DNA from 4 places in the Mesorhizobium sp. M1142 genome. Region 4 is predicted to be linked to each of the others. Evidence: predicted binding sites of a transcription regulator. Region 4 holds the regulator's gene; each other region holds the start of a gene.
The links. The regulator PhoB, encoded in region 4, activates phosphate uptake and scavenging genes when phosphate is short. The targets are predictions, from matches to a motif close to TGTCATNNANCTGTCAT.
Positions count from the first base shown of each region.

Region 1: the regulator PhoB is predicted to act here: its motif matches at 1,607-1,623, upstream of NKH42_RS19485 (esterase-like activity of phytase family protein).
Region 2: the regulator PhoB is predicted to act here: its motif matches at 3,270-3,286, upstream of phnC (phosphonate ABC transporter ATP-binding protein).
Region 3: the regulator PhoB is predicted to act here: its motif matches at 3,310-3,326, upstream of olsB (l-ornithine N(alpha)-acyltransferase).

Region 1 covers NZ_JAMYMK010000011.1:144,362-149,288, forward strand. The annotation lists gene NKH42_RS19475 (Gfo/Idh/MocA family protein) at 1-179, opposite strand, end outside; gene NKH42_RS19480 (LacI family DNA-binding transcriptional regulator) at 376-1,401, shown strand; gene NKH42_RS19485 (esterase-like activity of phytase family protein) at 1,711-3,189, shown strand; partial or broken gene NKH42_RS19490 (L,D-transpeptidase) at 3,337-4,121, opposite strand; gene NKH42_RS19495 (MATE family efflux transporter) at 4,320-4,927, shown strand, end outside.
Region 2 covers NZ_JAMYMK010000015.1:110,061-114,987, reverse strand. The annotation lists gene phnE (phosphonate ABC transporter, permease protein PhnE) at 1-265, opposite strand, end outside; gene phnE (phosphonate ABC transporter, permease protein PhnE) at 333-1,289, opposite strand; gene phnD (phosphonate ABC transporter substrate-binding protein) at 1,343-2,251, opposite strand; gene phnC (phosphonate ABC transporter ATP-binding protein) at 2,340-3,188, opposite strand; partial or broken gene NKH42_RS22775 (DUF1868 domain-containing protein) at 3,334-4,032, opposite strand; gene NKH42_RS22770 (DapH/DapD/GlmU-related protein) at 4,585-4,927, opposite strand, start outside.
Region 3 covers NZ_JAMYMK010000015.1:49,880-54,806, reverse strand. The annotation lists gene NKH42_RS22510 (fatty acid desaturase) at 39-1,061, opposite strand; gene NKH42_RS22505 (hypothetical protein) at 1,187-1,387, opposite strand; gene grpE (nucleotide exchange factor GrpE) at 1,628-2,263, shown strand; gene olsB (l-ornithine N(alpha)-acyltransferase) at 2,371-3,246, opposite strand; gene NKH42_RS22490 (hybrid sensor histidine kinase/response regulator) at 3,396-4,927, opposite strand, start outside.
Region 4 covers NZ_JAMYMK010000003.1:257,484-262,410, forward strand. The annotation lists gene pstA (phosphate ABC transporter permease PstA) at 1-213, shown strand, start outside; gene pstB (phosphate ABC transporter ATP-binding protein PstB) at 210-1,013, shown strand; gene phoU (phosphate signaling complex protein PhoU) at 1,046-1,753, shown strand; gene phoB (phosphate regulon transcriptional regulator PhoB) at 1,770-2,459, shown strand; gene NKH42_RS07655 (ROK family protein) at 2,469-3,713, opposite strand; gene xylF (D-xylose ABC transporter substrate-binding protein) at 3,998-4,927, shown strand, end outside.

The DNA.
Region 1 (4,927 bases), on a different contig from region 4:
ACGGCGTCGAGCTCGGTTCCGATGACGGCGCCGGAAAGCTCGTATTCGCGCGCCCTTGCCCGCGCCCTTTCGGCGTCGATATCGACCAGGCCGACAATGGCGAGCCCGTCGATCTGCTTGGCCGCATCGAGCCAGGCTTTGCTCATCGCGCCGCAGCCGACCAGGACGACATTGATCATCCAGCACTCCTCCCTCTCGGCCCCTCCAGACCGATCGTCACGGCGTTCACGGCAGGGCCGCAAACGTTCTTCCGTAAACGTTTACGAGAACACACCCGATGGCGTAGAATGTCAATTGGCCGATAGCGAAAAACGTGATGCCGGCTTGGCCTGAAGAGCGGCCGGTGCTAGCCAAGCAAGGGGGGAGAACTGTCCTTTGGCGTCCAGTATTCACGACCTTGCACGTCACCTGAATATTTCCATCGGCACGGTGTCGCGCGCGCTCAACGGCCGCGCCGACGTCAATGCCGACACGCGTCAGCGCGTGCTCGATGCGGCCAAGAAGCTGAACTATTCACCGAACCAGTCCGGCCGCAGCCTGCGGCGCGGCGCTACCCATTCGATCGCCTTCATGCTGCAGCCGCATCCGGGCGACCAGGAATATGGCGAGCCGTTCTTCATTCCGTTCCTGACCGGGTTGCAGGCCAAGCTCGCCGAAAGCGGCCTCGACCTGATCGTAGTGATGGGCGCGCCGGGCGACTATCAGCAGGAGCGCCTGCGCCGTGTCGTCGAGACGCGGCGGGCCGATGCGGTGGTGCTGGCCTGGACGCGGCGCGAGGACGAGCGCATCGACTATCTGACCCAGGCCGGTTTCCCGTTCGCAACGCTCGGCCGCAGCCGCACCGGCGGCGATTCCTATCCCTCGCTCGACCTCGATTTCGAAAAAGCCGGGGCTGACGCGGTCGATCGTCTCGTCGCGCGCGGTCACCGCCGCATCGCCGCCATCCGCCCGTCGCTCGACCTCAATTTCGGCTATCTGTTCCTCGCCGGCTATCGCAAGGCGTTGCGGCGGCACGGCATCGAGTTCGACCCCGAACTGATCGCCGACGGCTTCATCAACGAGGCCGGCGGCTACGCCGTGACGCCGAAGGTCATGCGCTCCAAGGACCCGCCGACGGCCATCATCTTCAACAACGACGCGATGGCGCTTGGCGGCTGCAAGGCTTTGGCCGAGGCGGGCATCAGGCCCGGCCACGACGTCGCGGTGATCGTCATCGTCGACACGCCGCTTTGCCGCTATTTTTCGCCGGCGCTGACCGGCTTCCGACCGGCGCTGGAGCCGATGGGCGAGCGGTTGGCCGAAATGCTGCTGGCATCGATTCCGGCTTACGCCGGCGCCGAAGGCGCACGCATCATCCGTGAAGTCTGGCCGCTGGAACTGATCGCGCGCGACAGCGATTGAATCGCGGCACTTCCCTTCTCCCCTTGGGGAGAAGGTGGCCGAGCCCACGGGTCTTGCCTTCGGCAAGCCAGAGGACAGGCTCAGCTCGGTCGGATGAGGGTGCTCCAGCTCGGCACCGAGGCACTCCGTCCAGCACCCCTCTTCCGTCTCGGCGCTGCGCGCCGATCCACCTGCTCCCACAAGGGACGAAGGAACAAGCGCCCTCTGTCACGCAAGTATCATGTTCGCGTCCTAGACCTTTTTCGGAAAGCGCTGGCGGCATGTCGATGCGACGCCCGCTTCGGCTGTTTTGTCACAAAGAGGATTTCCATGAAAAACCTGCACCGAAACGCGTCCCTCGCGGTCGCGCTGGCGATGTTCACCGCCTTGACTCCGGCCTTGGCTGAAAACGCAGCGACCGTCGGCGGCGTCAGCTTCGTCAACAAGGGCCTGGTCGGTGTCGGTCGCATCCCGGCCAGCCAAAGGGACAAGTTCGGCGAGACGTTTGGCTCCGGCTCGGGCATGGCGATCGACGCTGCCGGCTGGACGCATGGCGCCGATGGCTATAAGGGCTCGCTGTGGCTGCTGCCGGATCGTGGCTACAATGTCGTCGGCACCACCGATTACCGTCCGCGCATCAACACGATTGCCATCGAATTCGCCCAGATCGCACCGGGTGCGGCACCAGCCGCCGGCCAGGAACAGTCGGGCCTCAAGGCAACCCTTGCCGACACCATGCTTTTGACCGACGACAAGGGCGCCGACGCAACCGGCCTCGATCCGCTCAACGGCGTGCGCGCCGCGACCGACGACATGCCGATCCTGCCCGAAGCCAACGGCAAGCTCGCGCTCGATAACGAGGCGATCGTGCGGCTGCCCGACGGCACCATGTTCATCTCGGACGAATATGGTCCGAACATCTACCACTTCTCCGCCGATGGGCGTCTGATGTCGGCAACGCAGTCGCCGGCGGCGCTTGTCCCGATGCGTCATGGAACGCCGAACTTCGCGTCCAACAATCCGGGACCGGGCGCGGCAGACCCAGATCCGACGGATCCCGAAACCGGCCGTCAGAACAACCAGGGCCTCGAAGGCATGGCACTGACGCCGGACGGGAAGTTCCTGATCGCTGTGCTGCAATCGGCCCCCAGACAGGATGGCGGCGATTCCGCTTCGACGCGCCAGAACACGCGCGCGCTGGTCTACGATGCCTCGGATCCGGCCCAACTCAAGCTTGCGCATGAATATGTTGTGCCGCTGCCGGTGTTCACCGATGCCAAGGGCAAGACCAAGATTGCCGCGCAGAGCGAAATCGTGGCTCTGTCGGACAAGACCTTCCTGATGCTGGCGCGCGACAGCGGCAACGGCCAGGGGGTGAAGGGCGACACCTCGCTCTATCGCGAGATCAGCGTCGTCGATGTGTCGGCGGCAACCGACATCGCCGGCACCGAGTTCGACAAGGACAAGCCGGTTGCGCCCAAAGGTGAGCTCGATCCCTCGGTGACGCCGGCCAAGCTGACGCCGTTCATCGACATCAACGACAAGACCGAGCTCGGCCACTTCGGGCTGCACAATGGCGCGCCCAATGACCGCAACAACCTTTCGGAGAAGTGGGAGGCGATGTCGGTGGTGAGCGTCCTCGATCCAACACGGCCCGACGACTATTTCCTGTTCGTCGCCAACGACAATGACTTTCTCACCCAGGACGGCTTCCAGGTCGGCGCGGCCTACAAGGCCGAAGATGGCGCCGATGTCGACACGATGTTCCTGGTCTATCAGGTCACGCTTCCAGGCCTCGCCGGGAAGTAGCGACACCCCCAGGCAGGCGGACGCGCCGAACGCGTCCGCCTGCCTGGCACGATCGAACGGTCGGGCCCTTCAGTTGCGGCTCGCCGGCACAAGGATTGTGTTCTAGTGGGTTTGCAAAACCTAAGACTGATGATCCGTCGAAGGCACTTACCTCAACATCTCCGCGTCCTTTGGCACGCCCGCATCGATCGGCTCGGCCGTCCTGTCCGACACGGCGGCGATCTTCCCGGCGGCCGACAGGTTCGGGCGCACGAAGACCGGCGCGACGCCGTCGACGCGGCTGTAGAGGTCGATAATGTCCTGATTCATGAAGCGCACACAGCCGGAGGAAGCGTTCTTCCCGATGGAATCCCACTCCGGCGTGCCGTGCAGCCGGTACATCGTGTCCTTGCCGTCGCGGAAGAGATATAGCGCGCGTGCGCCCAGCGGGCTGTGCGGGCCGGGCGGCATGCCGTCCTTGTATTTCGCAAGTTCCGGCCGGCGCTGGATCATCTCCGGCGGCGGCGTCCAGACCGGCCACTTCTTCCTCGCCTGAACCACGGCGCTGCCGGTCCGAAACCGGCCTTGCCGAGGCTGACGCCATAGCGAATTGCCTTGCCGCCGTCGCGCACCAGATAGAGGAAGTGCTCGGAGGTATCGACGACGATCGTGCCGGGTTTTTCTCCGGTCGGATCGGACACGATTTGGCGCACGAATTTCGGATCGACCTTGGCTACCGGGATTGCCGGCAGTTGATAGCCCTCGTCGACGCGCGCCGCATACATACTTGCGGCATCGCCGAAAGCCGGATCGCTTGGCGCCGCGGTCACTGGCGGCGCCGCTACGTCCGTCGTGGTGCACGCCGAAAGAGCCACGGAGGCCGCGCCCAAAGCGGATGCACCAAGAAACGCACGCCGGTTCAGGCGCTCAAAAAACAGCGGAATATCGGACATGAACCCCCGGCTTGCCCATGAGATCTAGGAAAGATGCGGCCCCACGCGTGCAGGATCAATATACGATTCCGGAAGCTTTGAGAACATGATTGGATCAAGGCACGCCAGGCGGAATTCGCAACGCTGCGTCGACCTGTCTCGTTAAATCGGCAATCATTGCGGACCGGACTCAAGATAGCCTTCGCCGAGTTGCCTGCCATGGACGACAAGATGCCCGCACGCCGGCGGACCAGCGACCTCACCAGTGGACCTATCCCGCGTACATTGCTGCTGTTCGCCCTGCCGGTGCTCGGCTCCAATGTTCTGCAGTCGCTCAACGGCTCAATCAATGCCGTCTGGGTCGGTCGTTTCCTCGGCGAAGCGGCGCTGACCGCCACGTCCAATGCCAACCTCGTGCTGTTTCTCATCCTCGGCACCGTCTTCGGCATCGGCATGGCGGCGACCATCCTGGTCGCGCAATCGGTCGGCGCCCGCGATCTGCCCGAAGCCCGCCGCATCGTCGGCACCAGTGCCACCTTCTTCTTCCTTGTCTCGGTGGTGTTCGCGGTCTGCGGCTGGATCTGGGTCGATACAATCCTCAATGCGCTCGGCACGCCGGCCGATGCGTTGCCGCTGGCGCGTTCCTATCTGCGTATCATTTTTCTCGCCGTACCGATGATGAACCTGCTGTCCTTCGTCATGATGGTGCTGCGCGGCGCCGGCGATTCGCGCACGCCTTTCCTATTCATGGCGCTGGCCGTCGTGCTCGACGTCATTTTGAACCCGTTGCTTATTCTCGGCATCGGCCCGTTCCCCGAACTCGGCAT
Region 2 (4,927 bases), on a different contig from region 4:
ATTTGGGTGTGATCTGAGGCTGATCGAGACGGAATTCCGGCTGCAGATCGTAGCTGATCCATTGCGTCAGGAAGAGCGGCAGTCGCTCCCAATGCGATTCCCTCAGCACTTGCGGCAGGCTGAAGAACCACAAGGCATAGACGAGGTAGAGCAGGATGCCGGCGAACAGCACCAGCGGGCCGAAGCGTTTGTACAAGGGCCGTCGGAACACTTGGGGAAAGCGCTCCTCTATCGCCTGCATCTCATCGGCGGTCATCGCGGCCATGGGCAGTCTTCTTGTTGATTTGCCATGATCTTTTCCAAAAACCGGAATCCACTTTTTGGGATCATGGTCAGGCGCCCATCATGAAGGCCTGCTCGCCGACGAGCTTGCGACGAAGCCAGGCGGAGAACTGGTCGACGAGGAAGATGGTGGTAAACAACAGCAGCACCAGTGCCAGCGTCTTGGCGCCAAAGCCGCGTGAGATGGAGAGCTTCAGCTCCTCGCCGATGCCGCCTCCGCCGACCGCGCCGATGATGGTCGAGATACGGACATTGATCTCGATCCTGAGCAGCGCGTAAGACATGAAATTGGGCAGCACCTGTGGCAGGCCGGCGAAGCGCACGCGCTCGAACCAGTTGGCGCCGACCGCGCGCAGGCCTTCGTCGGCGCGCATGTCGATGTTTTCGTTGATCTCGTAGAAGAGCTTGCCGAGGGCGCCGATCGAATGCAGGCCGATGGCGATGATGGCCGCGACCGGGCCAGTCGAGAGGATGGCTGCGAACAGGCCGGCAATGACGATCTCGGGGAAGGCGCGAAGCAGTTCCATGAAGCGCTTGACGACGAGCCTGAGCACCGGACTGGGTGTCAAATTGCGCGCGGCGATGAACGAGAACGGCACCGCAAAGACGAAGCCGATGAAAGTGGAAACCAGCGCCACGTTGAGCGTGGTGAGCATCAGCTCGAAATATTCGGGTAGGTAAAAACCGCCCCAGAGATAAACGCGGCCAAGCGGGAAGTTGAACTCCTGGCTGCCCTTGTCGTGCGGCGATGCGATGTCGAACAGCGCCCGCCAGACGTCGTTCCAGTCTTTGGGAACAAGCCAGCTAAGGAAATCCAGTATGTGCGGCAGCCGATCGAAGAAATGTCCGGCATTGGCCTCGTCGGCAAACCACATGGCTGTGCACATGGCGATAAGCAGCAAACCGATGCCGAGCGCCGTGTAGAACCGGCGCAAGGACGTCTGCCGTCGCCAGGAGTCGGCTGTCCGCCGGGTCGCGTCTGAACGGATCGTGGCTGAGATGGTCATGATCGGGCATGCAAAAAGGGCGGCGCTGGTAAGGCCGCCCTTTGCCACCGCATTCAGCCGCCGATCGCGGCTTTGCGGGCTTCGACGATGACGCTGTAGAAGTCCGGCTTCACAGGAACGTAGCCAGTGAAATCGCCGCCTTCGATGGCCTCGAAGCAGGGCTTGTCCTTGGCCGGCAGGCTGGTGAAGAAGTTGGCGAGCTTGGCGCTCATATCGCCACCGAGCGCGGTGCGCACGACCAGCGGGCCGTTCGGGATCAGGCCGGAGCGCCAGACTTCGACGAAATCGTTGGGGTCGACGGCGCCCTTGGCGACTTCCTTGTGGAAGGTGCCGGAGGTGTAGCCGTTCTTGAAGTCGCCAATGCCCGAGGAGTCGTCAACCGCAACATCGACCTTGCCGTCGCGAACGGCGAGGAGGTTGTTCTCGTGGCCGCCATTGAACTGGGTCGAGGCGAAGAAGGTTTCGTTCGAGGCGCCGGTGTCCTTCGGGATCTGGGTCAGCGGGATCAGATAACCGGAGGTCGAATCCGGGTCGGCATAGCCGAGCTTCTTGCCCTTTGCCGACTTGATGTCGGTGATGCCGGACGACTTCAGCGCCAGGCCGATCGAATAATAGCCGGTCGCGCCGTCGGTCTGCTGGGTGGTGAGGATCGGGGTCACGGCGTTCGGATCCTTGAGGTAGACGCTGGCATAGCCTGACGCGCCAAGCTCGGCGAAATCGAGGGTGCCGCCGAGCAGGCCCTGGATCACCCCGTCATAGTCGGCGGCCGGGAACAGCGAGACCTTCTCGAAGCCGAATTCGGACTTCAGGTGATCGGCGAGGCACTGAAAGTTGCGCAGCCGGTCCGCTTCATTTTCACCACCAAGGATGCCGATGCGGAATTCCTTGATATCCTGGGCGTGAGCGGCACTTGTTGCGATGGCGAGCAATGAAACCGCGCCAAAAACCATCTTCCTGAACATTATCTCTCTCCTGTTGGTTCCGGCTTCGCGCCGGAGCGTTCGAACTTTTGACGAGTGCCTTTGACGCGGGCGGGCGATCAGGCCGTTCTCAGTAGCCAGGGAACACGGGCTCGAGCGGTCCGGCGGATGCAGCGATTTTCTGTTTGACGGCGACACTGGTCGAAGTGATGGCCTCGGAGATTTCGCCGCCATTGCTGTCGGCGCCGTAGACCATGCGCACGGCCTCGCGGTTGAGGTCTTCGGGCGGGCCGTCGAAGACAACCTTGCCGGCGGCCATGCCGATGATACGGTTGCAATAGTTGCGGGCCGTATCAAGCGTATGCAGATTTGTGATGACGGTGATGCCTTCGCGCAAATTGATGTCCTGCAGCGAATCCATCACCACCTTGGCGTTGAGCGGATCGAGCGAGGCGATCGGCTCGTCCGCCAACAGCACCTTCGGCTGCTGCATCATGGCACGCGCAATAGCAACGCGCTGCTGCTGGCCGCCGGAAAGCGTGCCGGCGGGCTGCAGTACGGTGCGGGCGATGTCGAGACGCTCAAGGGCGGCAACAGCCTCGGCGCATTCACTGCGCGAGAACATGCCGAAGAGGTTGGACAGCGTCGAGCGGTGGTTGAGCCGGCCGAGCAGCACATTGGTCAGCACGTCCAGGCGCGGCACCAGATTGAACTGCTGGAAGATCATGGCGCAGTCGCGCTGCCATCGCCGGAGCGGCGAGCCGCGCAACCCGGAGACCTCGACGCCGTCGAACAGGATGGATCCCTGGCTGGGATCGATGAGGCGGTTGATCATGCGCAGAAGCGTCGATTTGCCGGCGCCCGAACGGCCGATGATGCCGACCATCTGACCGTGCGGGATCGCGATGTCGACATTGCTGACGGCGGTGTTCTTGCCGAACCGGCGGGTGACGCCGCGGATTTCGAGCGAAGCTGACATGGTGCAGGCTCCAGTCCAATCGCAATTGAAGGTCTGTTAACCCTCGCTAGCGCAGCCGCATGAACCTGCGGTGTCGGAACGATGTCAGTTTTGTTACTGCCCACAGGTACGCCTCGCCCGGGGAATTCATCCGCGCGCCTTTGGATCAGCCCAGGACAAGAAGCTCCTCGAAATGCTTCATGTCCTTGAAGCTGCAAAATGCCGGAGGCAGCAGCTCGATCACTGGAGCCTGACGGACGGCAGCGAGAGGCAATCATCGAATAGTTGTTGCCATTGCGTTATCCTTTCATCGTCGAGACGGCGGATCTGATAGGCGAAGGTTATGTGGAACGTGTAGCTGTCGTGGTCGGGATGCCGATATCCGAAGGGCGCCGACAAGGCATCGCGTCATGCGCGCAGGATACGCACGTCCTCATCGGTTGCGCCGGCAACGGTCAAGCCCGTCGGCACGACATCGACAACCCTGATCTTGAAGGCGCCGCGGCCTTCGAAGCCGTTCAGGCGTTCCTGATAGAGGCGGGTCATGTCGTCGATGCTGGTGTCGAGGGGCGCATCCTCAGGCCAATAGGGAGCCGGCGCCGATATTCGATGATGTCCTGGAACAGCGTCATGTGCAGGCTGGAGAGGCCAGCCGGTCGGTATCGGGCATGGCGCGCATCCGCTCACGCACTTCGACCACCACTGCCTCGGACGGCGAGCCGTCGACGAGATGGCAGACGACCGTGTTGCCGGGCTCGGTCAGGAAATTGCCAGAGGTGTCGTAGCGCCTGCCGAGATGCAGCGGAGGGGTCGGGTTCGAGCCGGCAAAGTATCCGGCGAGCGAAGGTTTGACTGAAACAGGCATTGCGATCTCCAGAGGAAAGGCCGCGTTCTGCCCCGACGATGTGTCAGGGACATGAAAACCGTGCCAAGAAGTAGAATATCAAAGGCAGGATTCGCCAAGCGATGCTGCCGGGGTTTGCACATCATCAAGATTGAAATAAAGATTCAAACTCGTATCAAAGAGAGGCTGCCTAATTGCTACGTTGGCGCCAGTGGTTGCGGCTGTATGCTGCAGGGGTAGTCGCTGCGATAAGTTTCACAGTGGCCCTGGTTTTGATGTCCGTATATCGGGTTGGTAGCTTGAACCATCCAATATCGGGATACTTGTACAATTATGCAAATGGGCGCGACGCGGCCATTATTCTAATGATTCTCATTTTTTTAATTGCGCTAGTTACGATAAATTTTGCAAATAAGATTGAGGAAAAAACCAAATCGCTTGTAGATATTGGTTATGACAAAAAAATTATAGAACTTATCAGGTTTAATCAGACTGGTGGTGCTATTCTTATCACGTTAGGATTTCTTTCTATTATTTTGGACATTTGCCCGAGCGGCTGACTTATTCGGGACGTCAACCCCCATGCTTCTCCAAAAACTGATTGGCCGACAGTTCCCGAAAATCGTCGAGCGCGGCGCGCAGCCGGGCGTGGTCCCAATCCCACCAGGCGAGCGCCTGGTAGCGCTCCGCGGTGCGGCGGTCGAAGCGCTCGCGGATCGGCTTGGCCGGCACGCCGCCGACGATGGTGTAGGGCGCGACGTCCTTCGACACCACGGCACCCGCACCGACCGCGGCGCCATCGCCGACGGTGATGCCGGGCAGGATGGTCGAGCCGTGGCCGAGCCAGGTGTCGTGGCCGATGGTGACGCGCTTGGCGCGGCGCTGGGCGAAGAATTCGCTCTCGTGCTCGGCGTCG
Region 3 (4,927 bases), on a different contig from region 4:
CTGGTCGAGCGCGACGCGCCTTAGGTGCGGCGGTGCGCCTACACGGCCATCCGCGCTTCGCGGAACGATACCAGCTTGCTGCGGGTCTCGTCCCACAGCGCCAGCTTGACGCAGCGCAGGCTGTCGAGGAGCGTGACGCGGCCGATCTCACGCAATTCCGGATAGTCCCTCAGCACTTCCGGAAGCCGGTAGCACGGCACCTTGGCCGAAAGGTGGTGCACGTGGTGGACGCCGATATTGCCGGTGATCCAGTTCAGCACCGGCGGCAGGTCGTAATAGGACGAACCGTGCAGGGCAGCGTGCTGGAATTCCCACTCTGAGTCCTTTGTCCACTCCGTCTCCTCGAACTGATGCTGGACATAGAACAGCCAGATGCCGGCCGATCCGGCGAGGATGACGATCGGCAGATGCACGACCAGAAACGCGCCGGGGCCAACGAACCAGATAAGCAGCGCGGCGATGACGGCGATGGCGAGGTTGGTCGACATCGACGACACCCAGGGGGTGAAACCGCCCCGCATCATGCCCAAGGGCAGTCTCTGCTCGAACATGAAAATCCATATCGGGCCAAGGCCGAACATCACCAGCGGATGGCGATAGAGGCGATAGGCGAGCCGGCCTCGCCACGACAGTTGCCGGTATTCAGCGACGGTCAGTGTCTTGATGTCGCCGGTGCCGCGCTCGTCGAGATTGCCTGCGCTGGCGTGATGGGTTGCGTGGGCGCGGCGCCAGCAATCGTAGGGCGTCAGCGTTAGCACGCCAAGCACACGGCCGATCCAGTCGTCGGCATAGCGATTGGCAAAGAAGGAGCCGTGACCGCAATCGTGCTGGATCATGAAGATCCGCACCAGAAAGCCGGCGGCCGGAAGGATGAGGACCAGACCCCACCAATGGCCATAGGCATAGGCGGCCGAGGACAATGCCCACAGCGTGGCGAAAGGGATGAGGGTGATGGCGAGTTCGACGGCGCTGCGACGCCTGTCGGGCTTTTTATAGCGCGACAGGATTTTCAACCAGGCGCGCTTGCTGTTTGCCACAGCTTCGGGGGAAATCATGTTCATTATGAAACATAGGCGGAGCAGGGCGCTGCCGCAAGACGGAGATCACGCAAAGTTACTGCGGGTAAATGTCGCGCGATGCGACGAATCCCGGCCACAGTCGCCGGGCGCGTCGCCGGCAACGGCGCCTACCGACGGCGCCCGCCTGCGACCATGTTGGTTTCGATGCCATCCAGGCGGTCGAGCAATTTCTTCAGGCGGTCGGGAATATCCGTCTCCGTGCGGAATGCCGGCAGGGTGCGCAGGAAGCGCTTGGTGGTCTCATTGCCGAGCTGGCGCCGGATATCGACGGCGAGCGCGTCGTGCTTTTCGCCATTGGTGCGGGACATCTTCCAAAATCCTGTGTCGGCTTCGAAACTCTTCCACAGGAGGAATGGTTCCCGCATTGTAGTAGCCTGGCAAGCAAAGCCGTCGGATACGGTAAAGTTTGAATTAAAATCGAAAAGTCTCCGCTGTTCGCCCTCAAGCCGTGGCCAGCGGCTGCAGTATCGCTTGCCCCTTGATTTTTGGCCGCCAAACCTCGATATCGGGCGCAAATCCACACCATTCGAAAATGACGGGAAACGGCGATGAGCGACCAGGCAAAAGACGAACGCGCGCCCGATGAAGCCGAGAAGACCGAGGCTGCCGCGGAGCCAAGGGAAGGCGGCGTCGACAGCGACTATGAAGCGCTTGTGCGGCTTCTGAAGGAAAACGAAGAGCTGAAGGATCGCGCGCTGCGCGTCGCGGCCGACATGGAGAATTTGCGCCGCCGCACCGCCCGCGACGTGCACGATGCGCGCGCCTATGCGGTTGCCAACTTTGCCCGCGACATGCTTTCGGTGTCAGACAATCTGCGCCGCGCTCTGGATGCCATCCCGGAGGAGGCCAAGGCTTCGGACGATGCCGGTTTCAAGGCGCTGATCGACGGCGTCGAGATCACCGAGCGCGCCATGCTGTCGGCGCTTGAACGTCACGGCGTGAAGAAGCTTGAGCCCGAGGGCGAGAAATTCGATCCGAATTTCCACCAGGCGATGTTCGAGGTGCCCAATCCCGACGTACCGGCCAACACAGTCGTGCAGGTCGTGCAGCCCGGCTATTCGATCGGCGAGCGTGTGCTGCGGCCGGCCATGGTCGGCGTCGCCAAGGGCGGCCCCAAGCATGTGGCGAGCGAAGCGCCGGTGGAGCCGGGGCCGGTGAATGAGCAAGCTGAGAAGGATGCGTAAGTTAGGAGAGTAGGGGAATAGGCAGTACGGGAGTAGGGAATACCGCTACGTCGGGTAAAATAGAGCAGAGCACTTGCCTACTCCGGCCGTTGCCTTCTCTCCCCTACTCAGGCCGCAAACCGCTGCGCTTCTCCGCCATAATAATTGACGTAGCGGGCACCGATCTCCTTGACCGGCATCACCACGAACACGTCGACGGTCGAGAATTCACGGTCGATGACGCAGCCGTCGCCGATGCGCGCGCCGACGCGCAGATAGCCCTTGACCAGCGGCGGCATCGCGGCGATCGCCGCCTTGGTGTTGACGGCCTCGATCGGCATCAGGTCCATGGAACAATAGCGCCCGGCGACGGCGCGCACGTCCCAGGATGAATTCGTCCGGCAGTGGTGGGCAAGATAGGTCAACGCCTCGGCATGTGCCGCCGGCACGGTGCCGTGGAACGACGCGCAGCCGGTCATCACGCCGATGCCGTAATGGTTGATATAGGCCCAGATGCCTTGCCACAGCGCCTCGATGGTGCGCTTCGAGCGGTATTCCGGCAGAACGCAGGAGCGGCCGAGCTCGAGGAACCGCTGGCCGGGATGCCGCGCGATCAGCTTGGTCAGCTCGAATTCGCCTTCGGAATAGAAGCCGCCGGCCGCTGCGGCAATCTCCTGCCGCAGCAGGCGGTAGGTGCCGACGATGCGGCGATGCTCGGGGCCGGAAAGCGAAGTATCGAACACAAGCAGATGATCGCAGAGGGGATCGAAGCGATCGGCATCGCGGCGGTCCTGCATCTGGAACAGGTCCTTCCTGGCACCAAGCTCGTCGTAGAACACCCGGTAGCGCACTTCCTGCGCGGCAGCGATCTCGGCCTCGTTGCGGGCGAGCCGCACTTCGAGATTGCCGATGCGGCCGAGCGATGCGCCTTTTATGACGGCATCGGCGTTCCGGCCGACGAGCAAAGGCCCGCTGGCGTTCGGCCGAGCATCACATTCCGGCATGACTGTATGCACGAGTGATTCTCCTTCGAGCCATCCCTCTTGGCACGGGGATACGGTGTAGGTGCAACAGGATTGTGACAGTACCGTGATACGGCTCTGCGGGCAATACTTCGTCGGCTGGGTAATCTATCAACCGTCTATGTTGTGCCTCAGGCGGCCACTTGCCCCTCGACGGCATGAACCAGGGCATCGGGGTCGAGCGGCTTGGTGACGAAGCCGCTGGCACCGTGAGCGAGCACGGCGTGGCGGGTCTTTTCCTGGCTGTCGGCCGACAGCACCATGATCGGCACCGGCGGCACCGCGGTCTCCTCCTCATGGCGGCGGATGGCGGCGATGGCGTCCAGGCCGTCCATGACAGGCATGTGCAAGTCCATCAGCACCACGTCGTAGCGGTGCTTGTGGCCGGTGCTGATGACCGCCTCGACCGCGGCCTTGCCGTTGCCGACCACTTTCACGCGATGCCCGGCCTTCAGCAGCGTGGCGCGGGCCAGCATGGCATTGATGTCGTTGTCCTCGGCGATCAGCACCGACAGGCCCTGCTGGCGGGCGCCAATGGCATGCCCCGCCTGCGCGCCGCGCCTTTGCAGTTGCGGCTCGGCGATGACCGGCGCGTGGCTGGTCAAAAGCACGCGCAGCAGTGTCTCGCCGCGCACCGGCCTCGCCAGGAAGGTGGCGTAACCATTGGCACGGAATTCGCCAAGCATGCCGCGGTCGGTCGGCGCGATCAGCGTCACTGCCTCGCACTCGGCAAATCCGCTCTGGCGCAGGCGCCTGAGCAGCCTGCCGTCGCTTTGCTCCATGGCAGCATCGATCAGCAGCACGTCACAGCCCTCGGCGAAAGCGGTGGCCTGGGCGGCGGCGGTGGCCAGATCGACCGTGCCGCCATTGGCGCGAATGGTGCGGGCGATGGCTTCGGCCTCGACCGGGTTCTTCGACACGATCACCGCATGCCGGCCCGACAGCGGGTTCTCGCGGATCTGCGGCGCCTCGACGGCGGAAATAGCGGGAATCTCGAAGACGAATTCAGATCCCTGGCCAAGGCGGCTCGACACAGAGATGGTGCCGCCCATGGCGGTCACCAGGCGCTTGGAAATGGCAAGACCGAGGCCGGCACCGCCATGCGCACGGGTCGAGGTGCCGTCAGCCTGTTCAAAGTCCTCGAAGATACGCTCCATGTCCTCCTCGCGCAGACCGGGGCCGGTGTCGGTGATGGTGAAGCGGATGCGGTCGGTGATTTCGGTGCGGACGCGGGCGATGCTTGCCAGGACGCCGCCGCTGTCGGTGAACTTGACGGCGTTGCCGATGAGGTTGAGCAGCACCTGCCTGACCCTGCCGGGGTCGGCGGTGATCAGCTGCGGCACGTCGGGTTCGACATGACAGCCGAGGCCGATATCCTTGGCAAAAGCCCGCGCCGCCAAAAGCTCGACGACATTGTCGGCGATCTCACGCACCGACATCGGCTGCGGTTCGGGATCGAAGCGGCCGGCCTCGATCTTGGAGTAGTCGAGCAGGTCCTCGATTAGCGCCAGCAGCGCGCTGGCCGAGGTCGAGATGGCGCCGACATAGGTCCGCTGCTCGGGCGAAAGGCTGGTGTCGGCGAGAAGCCGGGCCATGCCCATGATGCCGTTCATCGGCGTGCGGATCTCGTGGCTGACGGTAGCGAGGAAACGCGATTTGGCCT
Region 4 (4,927 bases):
CCGCTGCTCTTCACCGCGCTCAACAACCAGTTCTGGAGCAGCAATATCAACGCGCCGATGGCCAGCCTGCCGGTGACCATCTTCCAGTTCGCTCTCAGCCCTTACGAGGAATGGCAGCAACTGGCGTGGACCGGCGCACTCATAATCACCCTGACGGTTCTGGGCTTGAGCATCCTCGCCCGCAGCCTTACCGGACGCAGAGAGGACAGATGACACAGATGTTGTCCCCGGACATGACGATGACCGAAACGGTCACCGAGAAGACGAAGATCGAGGTCAAGAACCTCAACTTCTACTACGGCCAGAGCAAGGCGCTGAAGGACATCAGCCTGTCGCTGCCCGAGCGCAGCGTCACGGCCTTCATCGGCCCTTCGGGTTGCGGGAAATCGACGCTGCTGCGCGTCTTCAACCGCATCTACGAGCTCTACCCGAAACAGACCGCCGAGGGCCAGGTGCTGCTCGACGGCAAGAACATTCTCGACCGGTCGCAGGATCTCAACCTCCTCAGGACAAAGATCGGCATGGTATTCCAGAAGCCGACGCCGTTCCCGATGTCGATCTACGAGAACATAGCCTTCGGCGTCAGGCTCTACGAGAATCTCGGCAAGTCCGAGATGGACGGCCGCGTCGAGCAAGCGTTGAAGCGGGCCGCGCTGTGGAGCGAGGTCAAGGACAAGCTAAACGCCAGCGGCTTGAGCCTGTCCGGCGGCCAGCAGCAGCGGCTCTGCATTGCCCGCACCGTGGCAGTGAAGCCGGAAGTCATTCTGCTCGACGAACCGGCTTCGGCCCTCGACCCGCTGTCGACGGCCAAGATCGAGGAACTGATCGACGAGCTGCAAGCCGACTACACGATCGTCATCGTCACCCACAACATGCAGCAAGCGGCGCGCGTGTCGCGCCAGACCGCCTTCATGTATCTGGGTGAACTGGTCGAGTTCGACCGGACCGAGAAGATATTCACGTCGCCCCGCGAGAAGCGCACGCAGGACTACATCACTGGCCGCTTCGGCTGAGCCGTTCCGATCATGCATATGAGGACAGGACCATGGGCGAACACACAGTCGCTTCTTTCGACGAGGATCTCGAGCAGATCAGCAAGCTGATCCGCGACATGGCCGACCTCGCCGGTTCGATGGTCGGCGGGGCGACCAAGGCCCTGTTGAATTCCGATAACGTGCTGGCGCAACGCGTCGTCTCCGACGACGCCATCATGGATGCGCGTCAACGCGAACTGGACGATCGCGCCATCACCCTGATCGCCAAGCGCCAGCCAATGGCTCACGATCTGCGCCATGTCGTCGGAGCGATCCGCATGGCCGGCGACCTCGAACGCATCGGCGACCTTGCCAAGAATATCGCCAAGCGTGTGAGCGCGGTCGGCCTCAGCGCCACGCCGCGCGACCTATCGCATTCCATCGATGCGATGGCGCAGCTAGTGCTCATCCAGGTGCAGGGCGTCATCGAGGAGTATGCTGCAGGCGATGCGGCCGCCTTGGCCAAGCTGCGCGCCGCCGACGAGCGTATCGACGTCAAATACACGTCCGTGTTCCGCGAGCTGTTAACCTACATGATGGAAGATCCGCGCAACATCACTGCTTGCACGCATCTGCTGTTCTGCGCCAAGAATCTCGAGCGGATCGGCGACCATGTCACCAACATCGCCGAAAATGCGTATTATGTGCTGACCGGCGAACAATTGCCGGTCAATCGTCCGAAGCAGGACGAAACGACAATGTCCGCGCCGGTGACATGATGGGGGTGCCCAGCCGATGATCGCACCACGCATAATGGTGGTGGAGGACGAGGAGCCGTTGGGCGTGCTGCTCCGCTACAATCTCGAATCCGAAGGCTACCAGGTCGAGGTGGTGACACGCGGCGACGAAGCCGAGATCCGTTTGCAGGAGAATGTGCCCGACCTTCTGGTGCTCGACTGGATGATACCGGCGGTTTCCGGCATCGAGCTCTGCCGCCGGTTGCGCGTGCGCCCCGAAACCGAGCGGCTGCCGATCATCATGCTGACCGCGCGCGGCGAGGAGAGCGATCGGGTGCGCGGTCTTTCGACCGGCGCCGACGACTATCTCGTCAAACCGTTTTCGACGCCGGAATTCATGGCCAGGGTCAAGGCGCTGCTGCGGCGCGCCAAGCCGGAAGTGCTGTCCAGCGTGCTGAAGGTCGGCGACATCGTGCTCGATCGCGAATCGCACAGGGTCTATCGCAAGAAGAGCGAAATCAGGCTCGGGCCGACCGAATTCCGGTTGCTCGAGTTCATGATGCGGCATCCGGGCCGCGTCTTCTCGCGTAGCCAGTTGCTCGATAATGTCTGGGGCGAGACGATCTACATCGACGAACGCACCGTCGACGTCCATGTCGGGCGGCTGCGTAAAGCCGTCAATAACGGCCGCATGCCGGATGTCATCCGCACCATCCGCGGTGCCGGCTATGCGATCAGGGAAGATTGACCCGCCTGGTCAGGCGACGTTCTTTCTGACGCCGGGCCTCATTTGCGCGCCCGGCGCGAAAATCTCCTGGTCGACGAAGCTTAACGCCCGCATCGCGCAGCCTTCGCGGATCAGCGGCAATTCGTTCGGCTCGGTATCGAAGGAGATCGAGCCCGAGTGCTGGCCGCCGGCGGTCTGGGCGATGGCCTTGCGCAAGGCCGGCTCGATCAGATCGAAGGCGGCGGCACTGGCGCCGACCATCGCGACCGGTGCCGGATCGATCAGCGCGAACAGCGAGCCGAGACCGAAACCCAGCGCTTCGCCGGCCTTGCGGTAGGCCTCGCGTTCCGGCCCATCCTTCTCGCGCGCGCGGGCGGCCAGCGCGCGCATGTCGGCGTCGCTGACGTCGGCGATAGGTTCGCTGTCTTCGCTCATCTGCCTGGCGTTGCGCCAGATGGCATAGTTGCCGGCATAGGCTTCGATGCAGCCGCGCCGCCCGCAACGGCAGAGCGCTCCGCCCGGACGATGGATCATGTGGCCAAATTCGCCGCCCGAGGAATGCGTCCCGGTGAACAGTTCGCCCTTCAGCACAAGCCCCATACCGATGCCATGCGAAAGCAGGATGGCGATGAAGTCGTCGCGATAGCGATCCGGATCGCGCCAGCGCAAAGCCACCGCCATCATATTGCAGTCGTTCTCCACCGTGGCCGGGATACCGAATTCGTCTTCCAGCATGTCGGCAAAGGCGATGTCGGTCTGCGGCGTGATCGGCGACCACAGCATGGCGCGTGCAGGGGAGTCGGTAATGCCCTGAATCGCCAGGGCGATGCGGGCGACACTGCGGGCGTCAAGGTCTGGGTCCTCGAGCCGGCGCCGGACGATGGCCATGCATTCGCGGATCAGCTCGTCGCGCGGCATGGTCAGCGTGTCCAGCCGGCGCTGTTCCTCGGCGACCACCTGTCCCGCATAGTCGATAATGGCGGCCGACAGGAAATTCAGTGACAACACCACGGTCAGCACCGCCGCCGCTTCCGGGTTGAGGGCGAGGCCGACCTGCGGACGACCGCGTTTCAACGAAACGGCCTCACTTGCCTTGCTCTCGGCGAGGATGCCTTCCCGTATCAGGTCGGAGGAGATCGCCGATATGGTTGAATGACTGAGGCCGGTGGTGGCTGCGATCTCCGTACGCGACGGCTGGCCGGCCCGGCGCACCGCCGAGATCACCATCGCCCGGTTGCGCCGGCGCAAATCGTCGTGGCGGATTCCGACCGACATCGTTTTGCTTTCCTCCCGGTTGCCGCGGCCGCTCATGAACCGGAAGCCGTCGGTAATGTCCGACAAATAGTGTCGGATGCGGCAAATAGTGTCAGATGCAGGTGGCGCTGTCATCGTTTATTCCGACGCTCGAAAAAACTCGCACAGTCATCAAAATCCATCACAATCGATGTTGACAGCAGCCGGAGATCGGGCCAGTATTTTTTCGAGGCTCGAAAAAATTAGAGCTTCTAAGCTGGTCGTTGAGCAATTGGTCACGCCGTACGCGGCGCAGGGAGGATATGATGAAGAAATTCACGACCGCCATTCTGGCGGGTGTCGCCATGACGCTGGCGCTGGCGTCGGTGGCGCAGGCGAAAGACAAGGTCATCGGCGTTTCCTGGTCGAACTTCCAGGAAGAGCGCTGGAAGACCGACGAGGCCGCAATGAAGGCGGCCATCGAGGCCGCCGGCGACAAGTATATTTCCGCCGACGCACAGTCCAACCCCGGCAAGCAGCTCACCGACGTCGAGAGCCTGATCTCGCAGGGTGCCAATGCGCTGATCATCCTGGCACAGGATGCCTCGGCCATCGGGCCGGCCGTGCAGAAGGCACTGGACGAAGGCATCCCGGTCGTCGGCTATGACCGGCTGATCGAGAACAAGGACGTGTTCTATCTGACCTTCGACAACAAGGAAGTCGGCCGCATGCAGGCCCGCGAAGTCTTCAAGGTGAAGCCGGAAGGCAACTACGTCTTCATCAAGGGTTCGGGTTCCGATCCGAATGCCGATTTCCTGTTTGCCGGTTCGATGGAGGTGCTGAAGGAGGCCATCGACAGCGGCAAGATCAAGAATGTCGGCGAGGCCTATACGGACGGCTGGCTGCCGGCCAACGCTCAGAAGAACATGGAACAGTTCCTGACCGCCAACGACAACAAGGTCGATGCCGTGGTCGCGGCCAATGACGGCACCGCCGGTGGCGTCGTCGCCGCGCTGACGGCGCAAGGGCTGGCCGGATCGGTTCCGGTCTCGGGCCAGGACGGCGACCACGCCGCACTGAACCGCATCGCGCTTGGCACACAGACCGTGTCGGTGTGGAAGGACGCGCGCGAGCTCGGCAAGAACGCCGCCGAGATCGCCTCGCAGCTTGCCGACGGCAAGCAGATGACCGACATTGCCGGCGTGAAGGATTTCACCACGCCCGGCGGCAACACGGTCAAGTCGCTGTTCCTGACT